DNA from 2 places in the Mesorhizobium sp. M1329 genome. Region 2 is predicted to be linked to the other one. Evidence: riboswitches for the same ligand, from Rfam matches in the RefSeq annotation. Region 2 holds a riboswitch; the other holds the start of a gene.
What was found. A riboswitch is a leader RNA that binds a small molecule or an ion and turns the genes downstream of it on or off. The one in region 2 is predicted to bind cobalamin.
Positions count from the first base shown of each region.

Region 1 (7,394 bases), on a different contig from region 2:
GCTGCCATTGCCGAGCGCGCCCACGCGCGCGGTGTAAAGGTTGCAGTCGACAGCACCTTCGCCTCCCCCGCGCTCCAGCGGCCGCTCGAACATGGGGCAGACCTCGTGCTCCACTCGCTGACCAAATACATCAATGGGCACGGCGATGCCCTTGGCGGGGCGATTCTCGGCGACGCGCAAACGCTCCGCACGCTGCACGAAACGGGCCTGCGCTACATCACCGGCGCAGCGCTCTCGCCCATGTCAGCCTTCCTGATCCTGCGCGGTCTGAAGACGCTCACGCTGCGCATGGAACGGCACAGCGCCACTGCCCTTGCGGTGGCTCAGGCGCTCCAGGCGCACCCGGCGGTGGCATGGGTGAGTTATCCCTTCCTCGACTCGCACCCTGATCAGGTGACGGCGCGAAAGCAGATGTCCCAAGGGTCGGGCATGTTGGCCTTTGGCCTCCACGCTGGGTTCGAGGGCGCGCGGCGGATGATGGACCGGCTCAACCTGATCACCCGGGCTGTCAGCCTCGGCGATGCCGACAGTCTCATCTATCATCCGGCAAGCCTGACCCGTGCTCGTCAGCCGATCCGCAAGGATGCGCATCTGGCCGATGGAGTCGGCGAGGACCTCATGCGTCTCTCGGTGGGTCTTGAAGACGCCGATGACCTAATCGCCGACCTGCGGCGGGCTCTGGACGCCTTGTGATGACTTGTCGTCCGGCCAGTCCTGCGCTCACGCACAAACCTGGAGCCTTGCCATGGCATTCCTGAGCGGCCTTTCCGCGTTTCCCATCACGCCGACCGATCGTGACGGCCGTGTCGATACCGTTGCTCTGCGCAAGCTGATTGCCAGGCTTTGCGCCGCTCAGGTCGATTCCATCGGTCTTCTCGGCAGCACCGGCACATACATGTATCTGTCGCGCGAGGAACGGGGACGGGCGCTCGCCGAGACCTTAAACGAAACCGCAGGGCGAATGCCGGTCGTGGTGGGTGTGGGCGCGCTGCGCACCGACGAAGCAGTGAGGTTCGCGCAGGACGCCAAGGCCCTTGGAGCTGCCGCGGGGCTGCTTGCGGCCGCCTCCTACACCCCGCTCACTGAGGACGAGGTGTTCGAACATTTCTCGACGGTGGCGTGCGAGAGCGGCCTGCCGATTGTCGTCTACGACAATCCAGGAACGACGCATTTCCATTTCACCCCAGCACTCGTCAGCCGCCTGGCAAAGGTGGGTGGGATTGTCGCTATCAAGAATCCGACAGACAAGGGCGATGCGATCAAGAGCCATCTGGCCGACCAGAGGCGCACTGTGCCGGAAGGGTTCTCAATCGGCTACAGCGGCGACTGGAACGCCGCAGAGGCCATGATCGCTGGCGCTGACACATGGTACAGCGTCCTCGCGGGCATCCTGCCCGAGGTCTGCACAAAGATCGTCACGGCGGCGCAGCAGGGCGATGCGGCCGAAGCGCGACGGATCGATGCCACGCTTGCGCCGCTCTGGAGCCTCTTCATGGAGTTCTCGAGCCTTCGCGTCGTCTATGCACTTGCCGAATTGCTCGACATTTGCCGTGCCGACCCCCCGCGTCCCATCCTGCCTCTGCCCTCAGCAGCGAAGCGCCAGATCGCCGCCGCGTTGGAACGCTTGCCATCGGATGCCAGCCGGTGAACAGCGAACCCGGCGGCCAGTGAAAGGAACTGTCATGTATGTACCCGTTCATTTCGATGAACCGAGCCGAGAAGTCCTTTGCGAACTGATCGAGAAGAGCGCACTTGGCATGCTGATAACCCATGGCCGGAGCGGTCTCGACGCCAATCACATCCCCTTCGAACTCGACACGTCACAGGGAGAAAACGGTACCCTTTACTCCTGCGCGATTAGTACACGTGCCGAAGGAAAGTGCACTTTCTCGCTCGAGTGACTTATTTCAAAGGATGTGATCGCGTTTTGGCACATTCACGGCCCACATGCGGCAGCCGATAACTCACCACATGGTGAGCAACCAGGAAACCCTCCGGCCTACACTTTCTCCCGGAGCGCGCGTGCTGCAGCAACCATGTTCATGAGGGCAGGGTGGACCTCCTCCCATTTGCGTGTTTTGAGGCCACAGTCCGGGTTTACCCACAGTTGGGCATCCGACAGTCGCTCGCGGGCAAGCATGACGAGATCCGAAATCTCGCCGACTTCCGGGACGCGTGGTGAGTGAATGTCATAGACTCCGGGACCGATTTCGTTCGGATATTTGGAGCTCGTGAAAGCGTCCAGCAGCTCCATTTTCGAGCGCGACGTCTCAATCGAAATGACATCCGCATCCATTTCAGCGATCGCGTCGATGATCTCGTTGAACTCCGAGTAGCACATGTGGGTATGGATTTGAGTCGCGTCCTTTACACCCGTTGAAGCGATCCGGAAGCATTCGACAGCCCAGTCGAGATAGTCTTTCCAGTCAGACTGGCGCAGTGGCAATCCTTCGCGAAACGCGGCCTCATCGATCTGGATCATCCTTGCGCCGGACCATTCGAGATCCGTCACCTCGTCGCGGATGGCGAGCGCGATCTGGCGGCATGCTTCGGAGCGGGGTACGTCGTCGCGAACAAAAGACCAGTTGAGAATGGTCACCGGGCCTGTGAGCATTCCCTTCACAGGGTTTTCCGTAAGCGACTGGGCGAATTGCCACCAGCGCAGCGTCATCGGCTTGGGCCTCGATACATCGCCGAAGATGATGGGGGGGCGCACGTAACGCGACCCATAGCTCTGCACCCAGGCATGCTGGGTGAAGGCGAAGCCGGACAGCTGCTCGCCGAAATGCTGTACCATGTCGTTTCGTTCGAACTCACCGTGCACCAGCACGTCCAGCCCGATCTCTTCCTGCCAGCGAATTGCAGCCTCGATCTCCTTCTTCAGGAAGGTCTCGTAGTCGACATAGCTCAGCTGGCCCTTCGCATGAGCGGCCCGCGCCCTGCGTACCTGCGGCGTCTGCGGGAAGGACCCGATGGTCGTCGTCGGGAACGGCGGCAGCCCGAGCGTGCCGGCCTGGACTCTGGAGCGCTCGGCAAAAGCGCTCTCTCGTCGCTTCATGCTGTCGTCAATGCTGGCGATCCGCCCCTCAACAAGCGGGTCATGGATCTTCGTGGACGTCAGGCGAGTGGCGGCAGCCTCGGCAGACGCTTTCAACGCGCCTGCCACCGCATCCCTGCCTTGGGACAAGGCCCGGGCAAGCAACACCAACTCGTCGGTCTTCTGGGCCGCGAAGGCGAGCCACGACCTGATGTCCGCGTCGAGTTCCGTCTCCATGCGCAGGTCGATCGGCACATGCAGCATCGAGCAAGAAGGCGCGATCTCGACGCGGTCCAAGGGCCAGCCGGCGACGATCGGTTTGATGCGGTCGAGAATGGCGGGCAGGTTCGCACGCCAGACGTTGCGGCCATCGATCAAGCCAAGCGAGAGCACCAGATCCTTCGGTGCGAGCCGACCCACCGTTTCCAGCTGCTCGGGAGCGCGCACGAGATCAATATGCAGCCCGGCCAGGGGCAGAGAAACCGCGGTTTCGAGATTGTCTCCCAGCGGCCCGAAATACGTAGCCAGCATGATTTTCAACTCGGGCGCGGCTTTTGACAGCTGGCCATAGGCGAATTCGAACGCAGCTCGTTCGTTCGGGTTCAGATCGAGGACAAGCGCTGGCTCATCGATCTGCACCCAGTCGGCTCCCGACAGCTTCAGCCTCTGCAGGAGTTGCTCGTAGACGGGCAGCAGCCTCGGCAGGAGCGCGATGGGATCGAAGCCTTCGGCAGGCGATTTCGCCAGCTTGAGGAAGGTGATCGGTCCAAGGATGACTGGGCGTGTGTGAATGCCGAGAGCTTTAGCCTCGAGGAAGTTGTCGACCGGTTTCGTCGACGAGAGGGCGAACGTCTGATCATCGTCGAGTTCCGGCACAATGTAGTGATAGTTGGTGTCAAACCACTTGGTCATTTCCATCGCGGTTACATCAGGCCGATGAGCCGCCTGCTGGTGACCAGCGTGTCGACAATCCTCCGTCTGACCCTGGTTGCCGCGCGCCATTGCGAAGTAGATGTCAAGTGGGACCTCGCCGCTATTCCAGCCGTAACGGGATGGAACGGCGCCGACCATGGCTGCGGTGTCGAGCACATGGTCGTATAGCGAGAAGTCGTTCGACGGGATTTTCGACACGCCGCGATCGTGCTGCTCCTCCCAGCTAGCGGCACGGAGCGCCTTCGCCGTCGTGAGAAGGTCGGCGGCGGAAGATTTTCCGGACCAGTAACTTTCAAGCGCGAATTTCAATTCTCGCCGACGACCGAAGCGCGGCACGCCGAGCGTTGCTACAGGAATTTGATGAAAGACAGTCATGCCATACCCCGATGGTTGGGGCGTCGGTGACAAGGAAGGCGCTAGCAGGCCGGCACGAACGCCAGGCTGCAGCGGCCACCGAGACACCCCGCCCGTGGACGTAATTCGCCGTGGCAGGTCTCCTGGCTCGCGGGGTCATAGCCTCTACCCGTCTTCCCAAGGCTATTCGCCTCAGTGACATGAGTGGGGTTGGCTCGCCGCTAACAGTTGCGGGGGCAGCGCCGGCTTCGCACCGGCTTCCCTCTTAGCTCCGCTGCGGCAGCGCCGTACGGAGAACCACGACGCGGGAGACAATTACAGCAGTTCGCTTCTTTGTCAACGCCGCATAAAGAAATGTTTATGTCGTTATGTTAAATTTCCATTGGCATGTTCCAAAGGTCGCCTCGAAAGCGAAAACTGTGGAAGCCTTGAGCGGCCGGTAAATCAAAGCAATGACGCACGGCGCCCTTGTCCAGGAGGATAGGAGTTCGTCGGCTGCCGGCAGCAAACATACCGGCAAGCGCCGTGGTGCTGCTTAGCGCATCATGCGAACCACCTCGGCGTCGAACTTCGGCTCCGAGGTTCCGACCGCTTCGTTGGTGATCTGCTCGCGACCATATTCGGCTCAATGGCGAGGCTGTTCCCCATGTGGAAGCTGTTGGCCGTGATGCCCTCGGTGATATGACACAACGATTTCGGGGGGAGCACACCGAGGCCAGGCGCAGCGGCGTGTTGCGAAGTGATCGAGGCCAATGTCTCGAACTGCTTGTTCGCAGCCCACGGGCTCAAGGTAACCCGGCTCAAACCACGGGGCCAGCTCAAGTCCTGTCCAAATGAGGCCTGAGCGGCAAATCGTCGTGCACGCGCACGGTTTGGCGTTCGATCTTGTGATGCGTGTTGGGCGGACAATCGCCACGGTGCAGCGCGCAGAAGCGGTCCCCAATTGGGAAGCCGAGGGCGGTGAGGGCAAGCCAGCGCCACAGGCGGAAGGGGACTTGGACCTGTTTGCCCTGCTGGACCACAAGTTCGCGACACAGGGCCTCAAGGAGAAGACCAAGAGTGATTATGCGCGGGACCTCGCCGAATTCATCAAAAGCAGCGGGCAGTCAAAGTTCGGCGCCGATTGACATGGAGATAGCCATCGCGGCGGACCGCCCAGGCGGACCGCAAGCCGGAATACAACCGGGTGCAGGCGGCCAAGCTCGTCCACAAGATGGCGTCGGACACACACCGGCGATGGGAGAGCGGACCGTGGAGTGCAGGAACTTCACGCCTATCCACGCTCCCGTGGACGTGTCCTGCGGCACATCGGCAGCGATATTGAGGAGGCAGTTGAGCTTCTGGTCGAGCACACTTACCTGCCACTACCTACGCTTAACGTCATCTCGTACTGAAAACGCACCACGCAAGGTCGAGATGTAACATGCGCCCTTCGTGGATGGTTCTAAGCTTCCTCGGGCGCGGTCAATCTGTGATAACGGTCGCTTGGAACCTCCATCACCACGACGCGATCAAGGTTGGCGTATCGCGCTCGGTAGTAACCTTCTTCCTCCACTTCGGCGAAACTACACTGGGGAACGTCAAAGGTCGCAGCTTCCAATCCGAAGAAAGTCGTAGCGGTTTCTTCATCCAAGAAGTTCCACTCATCTTCTCCGTCGTCATATGTGACGCGAACATAGGAGGCCATGCGCACGGCTTCCTGATCACCCATCTCTGCGATGATGGCATCGCATTCTTTCTTCAGCTTTCCTGAAACCTCACCCTTATCCCAGTCATCCAAAGCCCGATAGATTTCTGGATGATAATACTCTGGCATCTCCTCTACATCGTCACCGATAAGCTCAATGGTGCGGACATATTGCGGATTTATCAAGAGTATTTTGTTGTCAAGGCTCCAACAATACAGCCATGGCCTGCTTGTGTTATTTCTACGAAGATTATGAAGTTCCTTCAACTGACGTAAAATCGATTCACGCGCCTTTTCATCGATAGGATATTGGCGGCTGCCAACAGTCGTCTTGATTCTGAGCGTGCCGTATCGCGTTTCGGCATCGGCAATTGCAAACGGGCTCGTGCGCCACTCCTCGACATCAATCTTCCAGCCCAGCAGCTCCTCGACCGTGCATTTCAACGTGAGACAAAGGTCCTTGATCTGCTCGACGTTCAACTGCGTTTTGCCTGTTTCCCAACGGGCCACAGTCTGTTGCGTCGTTGCCATCTGCTCTGCCAAATCTTTTTGAGTCATGCCCAGTCGAACCCTAAGCTCTTTCATGTTCATAACTCGCCTCGCGTGTTCAACACACGCATCGTGGATGAATTAATCTAACACGTCAAGCGTGTTCAAAAATCGCAGCATGTGTTTTTAGGGCGTCTTCGAGGCTCCGGCAGCCGTTCGTGACCACTTGCACAAGACACAGGGCTGGTACACAGCACGAATGGGCGATCAAAAATTACTGCTGCGATGCTCGTCATCAGCCAAGCTGCCGCCGCACCTTCCACTAGGGTGCCAAGGTTCGAAATGAGTGCAGCCGACCATAGCGAACGGAAGGTCTTGTGCTCAAAAGGAACGAGTGAAGATGTTCTCTTCGCCATTGTGGGAAGCCTCGGGATTGACGCGGGGCTGGATTTGTTTCGCCTCACTCAACCATGGCCTCGCCGTACAAGCCAAGCTGCCACAGTGCGCGCCTGCTAACCCAGAAAACTTGGCGGCCTTACAGGGATGCGCAGGACGTGCGAAGCCGCTCAAATCTCCCCAGATGGTCAGCCATCGAAGACCGGCATCACTTGCCCGTTGAGCGGCTATACGATAATGCTCCGCGCTAAGCAGGAAGCGCCAAAAAATTCGAGCGGCGACTTCATTCTCCTATTCAGGAAGGAACTATGAGGCGGCAGACGCGACCATTCACCGTGGAAATCAAACAAAAGCGCAATTATCAAAAATCCGCACGTTCCATCTGGGGCAATTTCGACATCGCCGCGGCGATGGCCGAGACAACAAAGGAAGTCGAGCCGTTAAATCGTCAGCTTGTTGACTCTACTGTAGTGGCCCTTGATGCTGAACCTTTGCACA
Region 1 is NZ_JAMYLN010000008.1:20,043-27,436, forward strand. Features, by position in the region: gene NKH21_RS10070 (trans-sulfuration enzyme family protein) at 1-693, shown strand, start outside; gene NKH21_RS10075 (dihydrodipicolinate synthase family protein) at 746-1,648, shown strand; gene NKH21_RS10080 (FMN-binding negative transcriptional regulator) at 1,683-1,901, shown strand; gene metE (5-methyltetrahydropteroyltriglutamate--homocysteine S-methyltransferase) at 2,000-4,345, opposite strand; cobalamin riboswitch at 4,441-4,641, opposite strand; gene NKH21_RS10090 (hypothetical protein) at 5,197-5,451, shown strand; gene NKH21_RS10095 (helix-turn-helix transcriptional regulator) at 5,769-6,602, opposite strand; gene NKH21_RS10100 (MFS transporter) at 6,665-6,916, opposite strand; gene NKH21_RS10105 (transposase) at 7,205-7,394, shown strand, end outside.
Region 1: it holds a riboswitch for cobalamin, as region 2 does, so the genes downstream of both, metE (5-methyltetrahydropteroyltriglutamate--homocysteine S-methyltransferase) here and NKH21_RS12250 (DUF1636 family protein) in region 2, are expected to answer to the same signal.

Region 2 (7,394 bases):
ATCGATCCACTTGCCGATGTCCTCGATCAGCTTCTGCGGCAGGTCCTGATGGACGCCGCCCGGCCGGAAATAGGCGGCGTGCATGCGCGAGCCAGAGGCGCGCTCGTAAAACACCATCAGCTTTTCGCGCTCGACGAAACCCCACAGCGGCGGCGTCAGCGCGCCGACATCCATCGCCTGCGTCGTCACATTGAGGATGTGCGACATGATGCGGCCGATCTCGGAGTAGAGAACTCGAATAAGTTGCCCGCGCTTCGGCACCTCGATACCGAGCAGCCGCTCGGCGGCAAGCGCAAAGGCATGCTCCTGGTTCATTGGCGCGCAATAGTCGAGCCGGTCGAGATAAGGCACGGCCTGCAGATAAGTCTTGTGCTCGATCAGCTTTTCCGTGCCGCGATGCAAAAGCCCGATATGCGGATCGACGCGATCGACGACTTCGCCGTCCAGCTCAAGAACCAGCCTCAAAACACCATGCGCTGCAGGATGTTGAGGGCCGAAATTGATGTTAAAATTGCGGACGGAGGTTTCAGCCATTTACTGCTTTGCCTTCTCATCCCCGGGCAGCACGTAATCCGTGCCTTCCCAAGGGGACAGAAAATCGAAATTGCGGAATTCCTGCTTGAGCTCGACCGGCTCGTAGATGACGCGCTTGGCTTCGTCGTCGTAGCGCACCTCGACGAAGCCGGTCAGCGGAAAATCCTTGCGCAGCGGATGGCCCTCGAAGCCGTAGTCGGTCAGGATTCTGCGCAGATCGGGATGGCCCGAAAACAGCACGCCGTAGAGATCATAAGTCTCGCGCTCGAACCAGTCGGCGCCGGGATAAATGCCGGTGATCGACGGCACCAGCGTCTCTTCGTCGGCCTGGACCTTGATGCGGACGCGGATATTCTGTCTCGGCGACAGCAAATGATAGACGACGTCGAAGCGCTTTGCCCGCGACGGGTAATCGGCGCCGCAGACGTCGATGATCGAGATGAACTGGCATTTCGGGTCGTCGCGCAGGAAGGTCACCACCTCGATCAGGTCGCGCGGCTCGACCGAGATGGTGAGTTCGCCATAGGCGAGCACCGCCTCGCCGATCCGGCCGGTCAGCTTCTCGCCGAGATAGGTCGAGAGATCGTTCAACGCCTGGGTCATGCCGCTCACCGTTCGATCGTGCCGGTGCGGCGGATCTTCTTCTGCAGCAGAAGGATGCCGTAGAGCAGTGCTTCGGCGCTCGGCGGACAGCCGGGCACGTAGATGTCGACCGGCACGATGCGGTCGCAGCCGCGCACCACCGAATAGGAATAATGATAATAGCCGCCGCCATTGGCGCAGGAGCCCATCGAGATGACGTAGCGCGGCTCCGGCATCTGGTCGTAGACCTTGCGCAGCGCCGGCGCCATCTTGTTGGTCAGCGTTCCGGCGACGATCATGATATCGGACTGGCGCGGAGACGCGCGCGGCGCGACACCGAACCTCTCCGAGTCATAGCGCGGCATCGAGGTGTGGATCATCTCGACGGCGCAGCAGGCGAGACCGAACGTCATGAACATCAACGAGCCGCTGCGCGCCCAGGTGATCAGCGCCTCGGTCGAGGTGACGAGAAAGCCCTTGTCAGCGAGCTCGTTGTTGATCTCCAGGAAGAACGGATCATCCTCCCCTACCGGCCTGCCGGTGTTGGGGTCGATGAGGCCCTTGGGCTTCGGCGCGACGAGCGTGCCGGAATTGTCGCTCAATCCCATTCCAGCGCTCCTTTCTTCCATTCATAGGCAAAGCCGATGGTCAGCACCGCCAAAAACACCATCATCGACCAGAAACCGAGCATGCCGATCTGACTGAACGACACCGCCCAAGGAAACAGGAAGGCCACCTCCAGGTCGAAGATGATGAACAGGATCGACACCAGGTAGAAGCGGATATCGAACTTCATGCGGGCGTCGTCGAACGAGTTGAAGCCGCACTCATAGGCCGAAAGCTTTTCCGGATCGGGGTTGCGGTAGGCCACCAGGAAGGGTGCGGCGAGCAGCGCCAGCCCGACCACCAGCGCCACGCCGATGAACAGGACTATGGGCAGGTACGAACCTAAAAGTGCGTTCATGCTGCAGTTTCCGTTGGCGGCCAATCCACTCTGATTACAGCACCGGACCCACTTGCGGAAGCGTGACAGTTTAACCACTGAACCGTTTTAAGGGGGCTCTATGCTGCAACGCGGCGAGGGTTAGCGCAGCGCTTTCGGCGAAGCAAGTCAAACCTTGTTCAAATCGCGGTGCTGGGCGGCATATCCGGCAAAACTGGTCCGATCCGCTCCTGTTTGATTTCTTTCACTTTTCACTCCACTTTTCTCTCCTGACATGGATGCCGCCAAAACCCTGCTAGCATGGCACGGAATCGCAGGTTCTCTGCTCTGTCCAGCATCATCAGGATACCGCGTTGATGAAGGAAAAAATCTCGCTTCGCATGGCCCGTCGCATCGCGCTGGCGGCACAGGGATTCAACGACCCCCGCCCCGCCGGTACGCCCGACCGCAGGCATCTGGCCCGCGTGCTTGCCCGTACCGGCCTGCTGCAGATCGATTCCGTCAGCGCCGTGGTGCGCGCCCACTATATGCCGCTCTATTCGCGGCTTGGCCCCTACAAGCTGGCGCTGCTCGACGACGCTGCCGTAACGCGCAAGCGCATGGTCTTCGAATATTGGGCGCACGAAGCCTCGTTCCTGCCGGTCGAGACCTATCCGCTGATGCGCTGGCGCATGCAGCGGGCCGAGCGCGGCGACGAAATGTACAGCGGACTGGCCAAATGGGGCCGCGAGCACCCCGCCTATATCGAGGAGATCTATCGCCAGGTCGTCGATCACGGCCCGATCGCCGCTTCAGCCCTCGAAGGCCAAAAGGGCAATGGTGGCTGGTGGGGCTGGAGCCATGCCAAGCACGCCTTCGAATGGCTGTTCTGGGCCGGCCGTATCACCACAGCGCATCGCCGCGGCTTCGAGCGGTTCTACGATCTGCCGGAGCGCGTACTGCCGCCGGCGGTACTCACTCTGCCGGTTCCCTGCCCCGAGGATGCGCACCGCGAATTGCTGCGTATCTCCGCCCGCGCCCACGGCGTCGCCACGGCAGGCGATCTGCGCGACTATTTCCGCCTCTCGCCCGCCGATATCAAGGGCCGCCTCGAGGAGCTGGTCGAGGCCGGCGAGCTGTTACCGGTGAGCGTCGAAGGCTGGAACAAGCCGGCCTATCTCCACAAGGACGCCCGTTTGCCGCGCAGGATCGAGGCGCGCGCCTTGCTCGCGCCGTTCGATCCCGTCGTCTTCGAGCGGTCGCGCACCGAGCGGTTGTTCGACTTCCACTACCGCATCGAGATCTACACGCCGGCCGAAAAGCGCCAGTATGGCTATTATGTGCTGCCGTTCCTGCTCGGCGACAGCATCGTCGGGCGCGTCGACCTCAGGGCCGACCGTCCGGCCGGCGTATTGCGCGTCCATGCCGCCTATGCGGAGCCCGGCGCCCCGCCGCAAACTGCCGCCGAACTCTTCGAGGAATTGAAGCAGATGCAGGGCTGGCTCGGGCTTGAGCGCATCGAGGTGACGGCTGCCGGTGATCTTGGGCCGGCGCTGGCCAGTCAGATAGATGGCCAACCCCCACAGCGTCTGTCATAGACGCTCCAAGAAACCTGGTAGGTTTGTAATGGCATCGCACGAAGTGCTCGACATGATCCATGGTGCGCTGATTGCACATGGAATAGATGCAATACGTAGAGAGCAGGACGTCACGCTCCAGTCGAGGCAACTTCGGTTTGAGGCTGAGGTGTTCGAGACGGGTTCTAACGGTCGGCTCGTTCTTGAAATCTACATATTCTCTCCGCTGCTTGATGTTCAGCCGGTCATTGAATCATTTGCTGGCTTCGGCGACACGCGCGAAGAAGAATTGAATCAGGCGTTTGAAAAATTTATCCGTGGTGTTTTCCACGTGGCCATTGAGGGGCTGGCTGATCATGTCTGCGACGACATACAGGCCGAGGTAGAGATTTGGCAGCGAAGCAGCGCCCGTTGGAACATCTGGCGCAACAATGCCCGTTGGAAAATCTATGGCGGACCCGTCATTTCCCAAGCCACTACCGAGCTATGCTCGCTAAGCCGAGGCTATCCAGCATTCTATGCCAAGCTGGAAAAGCTGTTCACAGCTTCGGTACCCCCCGGAGGCCATTTTGTACGGACCTTTCTGGCAGGCTTGAACGGCACGCTTATTAGTGGCGAAGTCCTTCTGGACAACGCGGTTTGGCAAGAAGGTCAAAATCTGGCGATCAGTCATGATTGGGACTATGGCGATGGCTATCAAGCAATCCGGCAAGTTATCCTGGCACTGCCGGAAGGCGGGACATGACAGCCTTTGGCCGACATTGCCGCGTCGTAGACGTGCGTTGACACGACTGCCTCCACAAGCCTAAATCCATTCCAGACGGTCCCCTGCCCGCAACGGCAGGGGCCAAGAGGGAATGCGGTGCGAAATCTCGATTTCAAATCCGCGGCTGTCCCCGCAACTGTAAGCGACGAGCCAAGGCCGAAAACCACTGGGATATTCCCGGGAAGGCGGCACCCAGGCGATGACGCGCGAGCCAGGAGACCTGCCGTCTAGGACATAAGAATCCGATCGCCTGGCGGGTTTTCCGGGCAAGGAGCCTGATTTGGAACGCGACAGCAGTTTCCCGGCTGAGACAGCGGATTTATTGTCCGGCCATGGTGATTCCCCGGCCGGCGTTACCGTCATCGTCTGCTCGTCCTGCCGTGACGAGACCGGTTCGGACGCTCGTCCGCGCGCCGGCGAACTGCTCGCCGAGGACACGCGCCGCGCCGCTTCCAGCGAAAACATTAAAATCCGCACCGTCGAATGCCTCGGCAATTGCAAGCGCCGGCTCAGCGCCGCGATTTTGCGCGACGGCTGCTGGAGCTACGTCTTCGGCGACCTGACCGCGACCAGCGGCGCCGATCTCGTGACCGGCGCAAAGCTGTTCGCCACCTCGACGGATGGGCTCATTCCGTGGCGCGGCCGTCCCGATTGCCTGAAGCGCGGCCTGGTTGCCCGCATCCCTCCCCTTGACCTTTTGAAGGACCTGATATGACCACTGCCTCCCTTTCGCGCGTTCCCTGCACCGTCGTTACCGGCTTTCTCGGCGCCGGCAAGACGACGTTGATCCGCCATTTGCTCGAAAACGCCGGGGGCAAGCGGCTGGCCATCATCGTCAACGAGTTCGGCGACATCGGCATCGACGGCGAGATCCTGAAGGGCTGCGGCATCGACAGCTGCCCCGACGAAAACATCGTCGAGCTGGCCAATGGCTGCATCTGTTGCACAGTGGCCGACGATTTCGTCCCGGCGCTCGACCAGATCCTGTCGCTGACGCCGAGGGTCGACCACATCCTGATCGAAACATCCGGCCTCGCTTTGCCCAAGCCGCTGGTCCAGGCCTTCCAGTGGCCGTCGGTGAAAAGCCGCGTGACGGTCGACGGCGTCATCGCCGTGGTCGACGGACCGGCGCTGGCTGATGGCCGCGTCGCCAACGACATGGACGCCCTGCAGGCGCAGCGCGCGCAGGACGAGACGCTCGAACACGACGATCCGGTCGAGGAAGTATTCGAGGACCAGCTCGCTTGCGCCGACCTGATTATCCTGTCGAAGAGCGACCTGATGGACGCAGCCGGCTCGGCCCGCGCCAATGCCGTCATCGGCAAGCATGTTGCGCGGGCGGTGAAGATCGTGCCGACTTCGCAAGGCAAGGTCGACCCGTCGGTGCTGCTCGGCCTCGGCCTCGCCGTCGAGGACGACATCGAGAACCGCAAGACCCACCACGACGACGAGCTCGACCACGAGCATGACGATTTTGACTCGTTCGTCATCGACATCGCGTCCGTGTCCAACCCGGACGAGCTCGCACGACGCGTCGCCACGGCGGCGGAGGAGGAAAACGTGTTGCGCGTCAAGGGTTTCGTCGAAGTCGGCGGCAAGCCGATGCGGCTCCTGCTGCAGGCCGTCGGTCCGCGCGTCAACCACTATTACGATCGCGCCTGGACCGCCGAAGACGATCGCCGCTCGCGCCTTGTCGTCATCGGCCTGAAGGGGCTGAACCGCCCGGCGATCGAGCGTATCCTCGCCGGCTGACCCCAGGTACGAGCCGCGATGCACATCCTCACCACCACATCCGCCTCGCTCGACGATCTCGCCGAGCCTGTCGATCTCAGGCAAACGCCTGCGGATGTCGTGGCGCTGTCCTTCACCGACAGCGACCTGGCCGGGCTGGCGACGGCGTGGAAGGCAGATGCGCACCACCTGCCATCGATGCGGCTCGCCGCCTTGCGCGACCTGCGCCATCCGATGTCCGTCGATCTCTGGATTGACAGCGTCGCCCGCCACGCCAAGGTCATTCTGGTCCGCATCCTCGGCGGCTATGACTGGTGGCGCTATGGCTGCGATCAGCTCGCCGTTATCGCGCGAAATCGCGGTATCAAGCTCGCGCTCCTACCAGGCGAGAGCCACGACGAGGACTTGCGACTGATCGAAGGCTCGACGCTGCCGCGCGAGGAGTTGGACAGCTTGCTCGACTATTTCCGCGAAGGCGGTCCGGCAAATATGGCGGCGCTGGTGCAGAGGTTGGCAAGTCTCGCTGGATCGGGTGTGGCGGTCGCTGAACCGGTCAGCGTGCCAAAGGCGGGATTTTACGAGCCGGGACTGGGGGTCGTAGAACGCGGCGTCCCCCTCCCCCTTGAGGGGAGGGTCCGGCCGCAGGCCGGGGGTGGGGTCCTCTCCGAAGCGCGCCAACACTTTGAAGCGCACCAACAGGAAACGTCGAGCACTGCCGCGACGACCCCACCCGGCCCTTCGGGCCACCCTCCCCTCGAGGGGGAGGGGGACGTCGTGCCAATTCTGTTCTACCGCTCGATGCTGCTCGCCGCCGATGTCGCGCCGATCGACGCGCTTTTCGAAGCCCTGCGCCAACGCGGCATCACCCCCGTCCCCATCTTCGTCTCCAGCCTGAAGGACCCAACATCCCTCGCCTTTGTCGAAACTGCGCTTGCAACCCTGAAGCCTGCCGCCATCATCACCACCACTGCTTTCGCCTCCGGGGCCGAGCCTGGCATCGAAACCCTCTTCGACCGCGCCGGCGTACCGGTGTTCCAGGTCATCGTCGCGACCACCCGCCGCGACATCTGGCAACGTAACCAGCGCGGCCTGGCGCCCGCCGACCTTGCCATGCATGTCGTCCTGCCCGAGCTCGACGGCCGCATCCTGGCCGGCGCCATTTCCTTCAAGGATGAAAGCGAAACCGATCCCGCATTGGCCTTTCGCGCCTTCGCCAACCGGCCTGAGCCCGCCCGCGTGGCGCAAGTGGCGAACCGTGTCGAGGCCTTCGTGCGCCTGCAGC
Region 2 is NZ_JAMYLN010000010.1:370-7,763, reverse strand. Features, by position in the region: gene NKH21_RS12280 (NADH-quinone oxidoreductase subunit D) at 1-534, opposite strand, end outside; gene NKH21_RS12275 (NADH-quinone oxidoreductase subunit C) at 535-1,137, opposite strand; gene NKH21_RS12270 (NuoB/complex I 20 kDa subunit family protein) at 1,143-1,724, opposite strand; gene NKH21_RS12265 (NADH-quinone oxidoreductase subunit A) at 1,715-2,080, opposite strand; gene NKH21_RS12260 (winged helix-turn-helix domain-containing protein) at 2,416-3,636, shown strand; gene NKH21_RS12255 (DUF6348 family protein) at 3,665-4,360, shown strand; cobalamin riboswitch at 4,420-4,623, shown strand; gene NKH21_RS12250 (DUF1636 family protein) at 4,662-5,096, shown strand; gene cobW (cobalamin biosynthesis protein CobW) at 5,093-6,133, shown strand; partial or broken gene NKH21_RS12240 (cobaltochelatase subunit CobN) at 6,152-7,394, shown strand, end outside.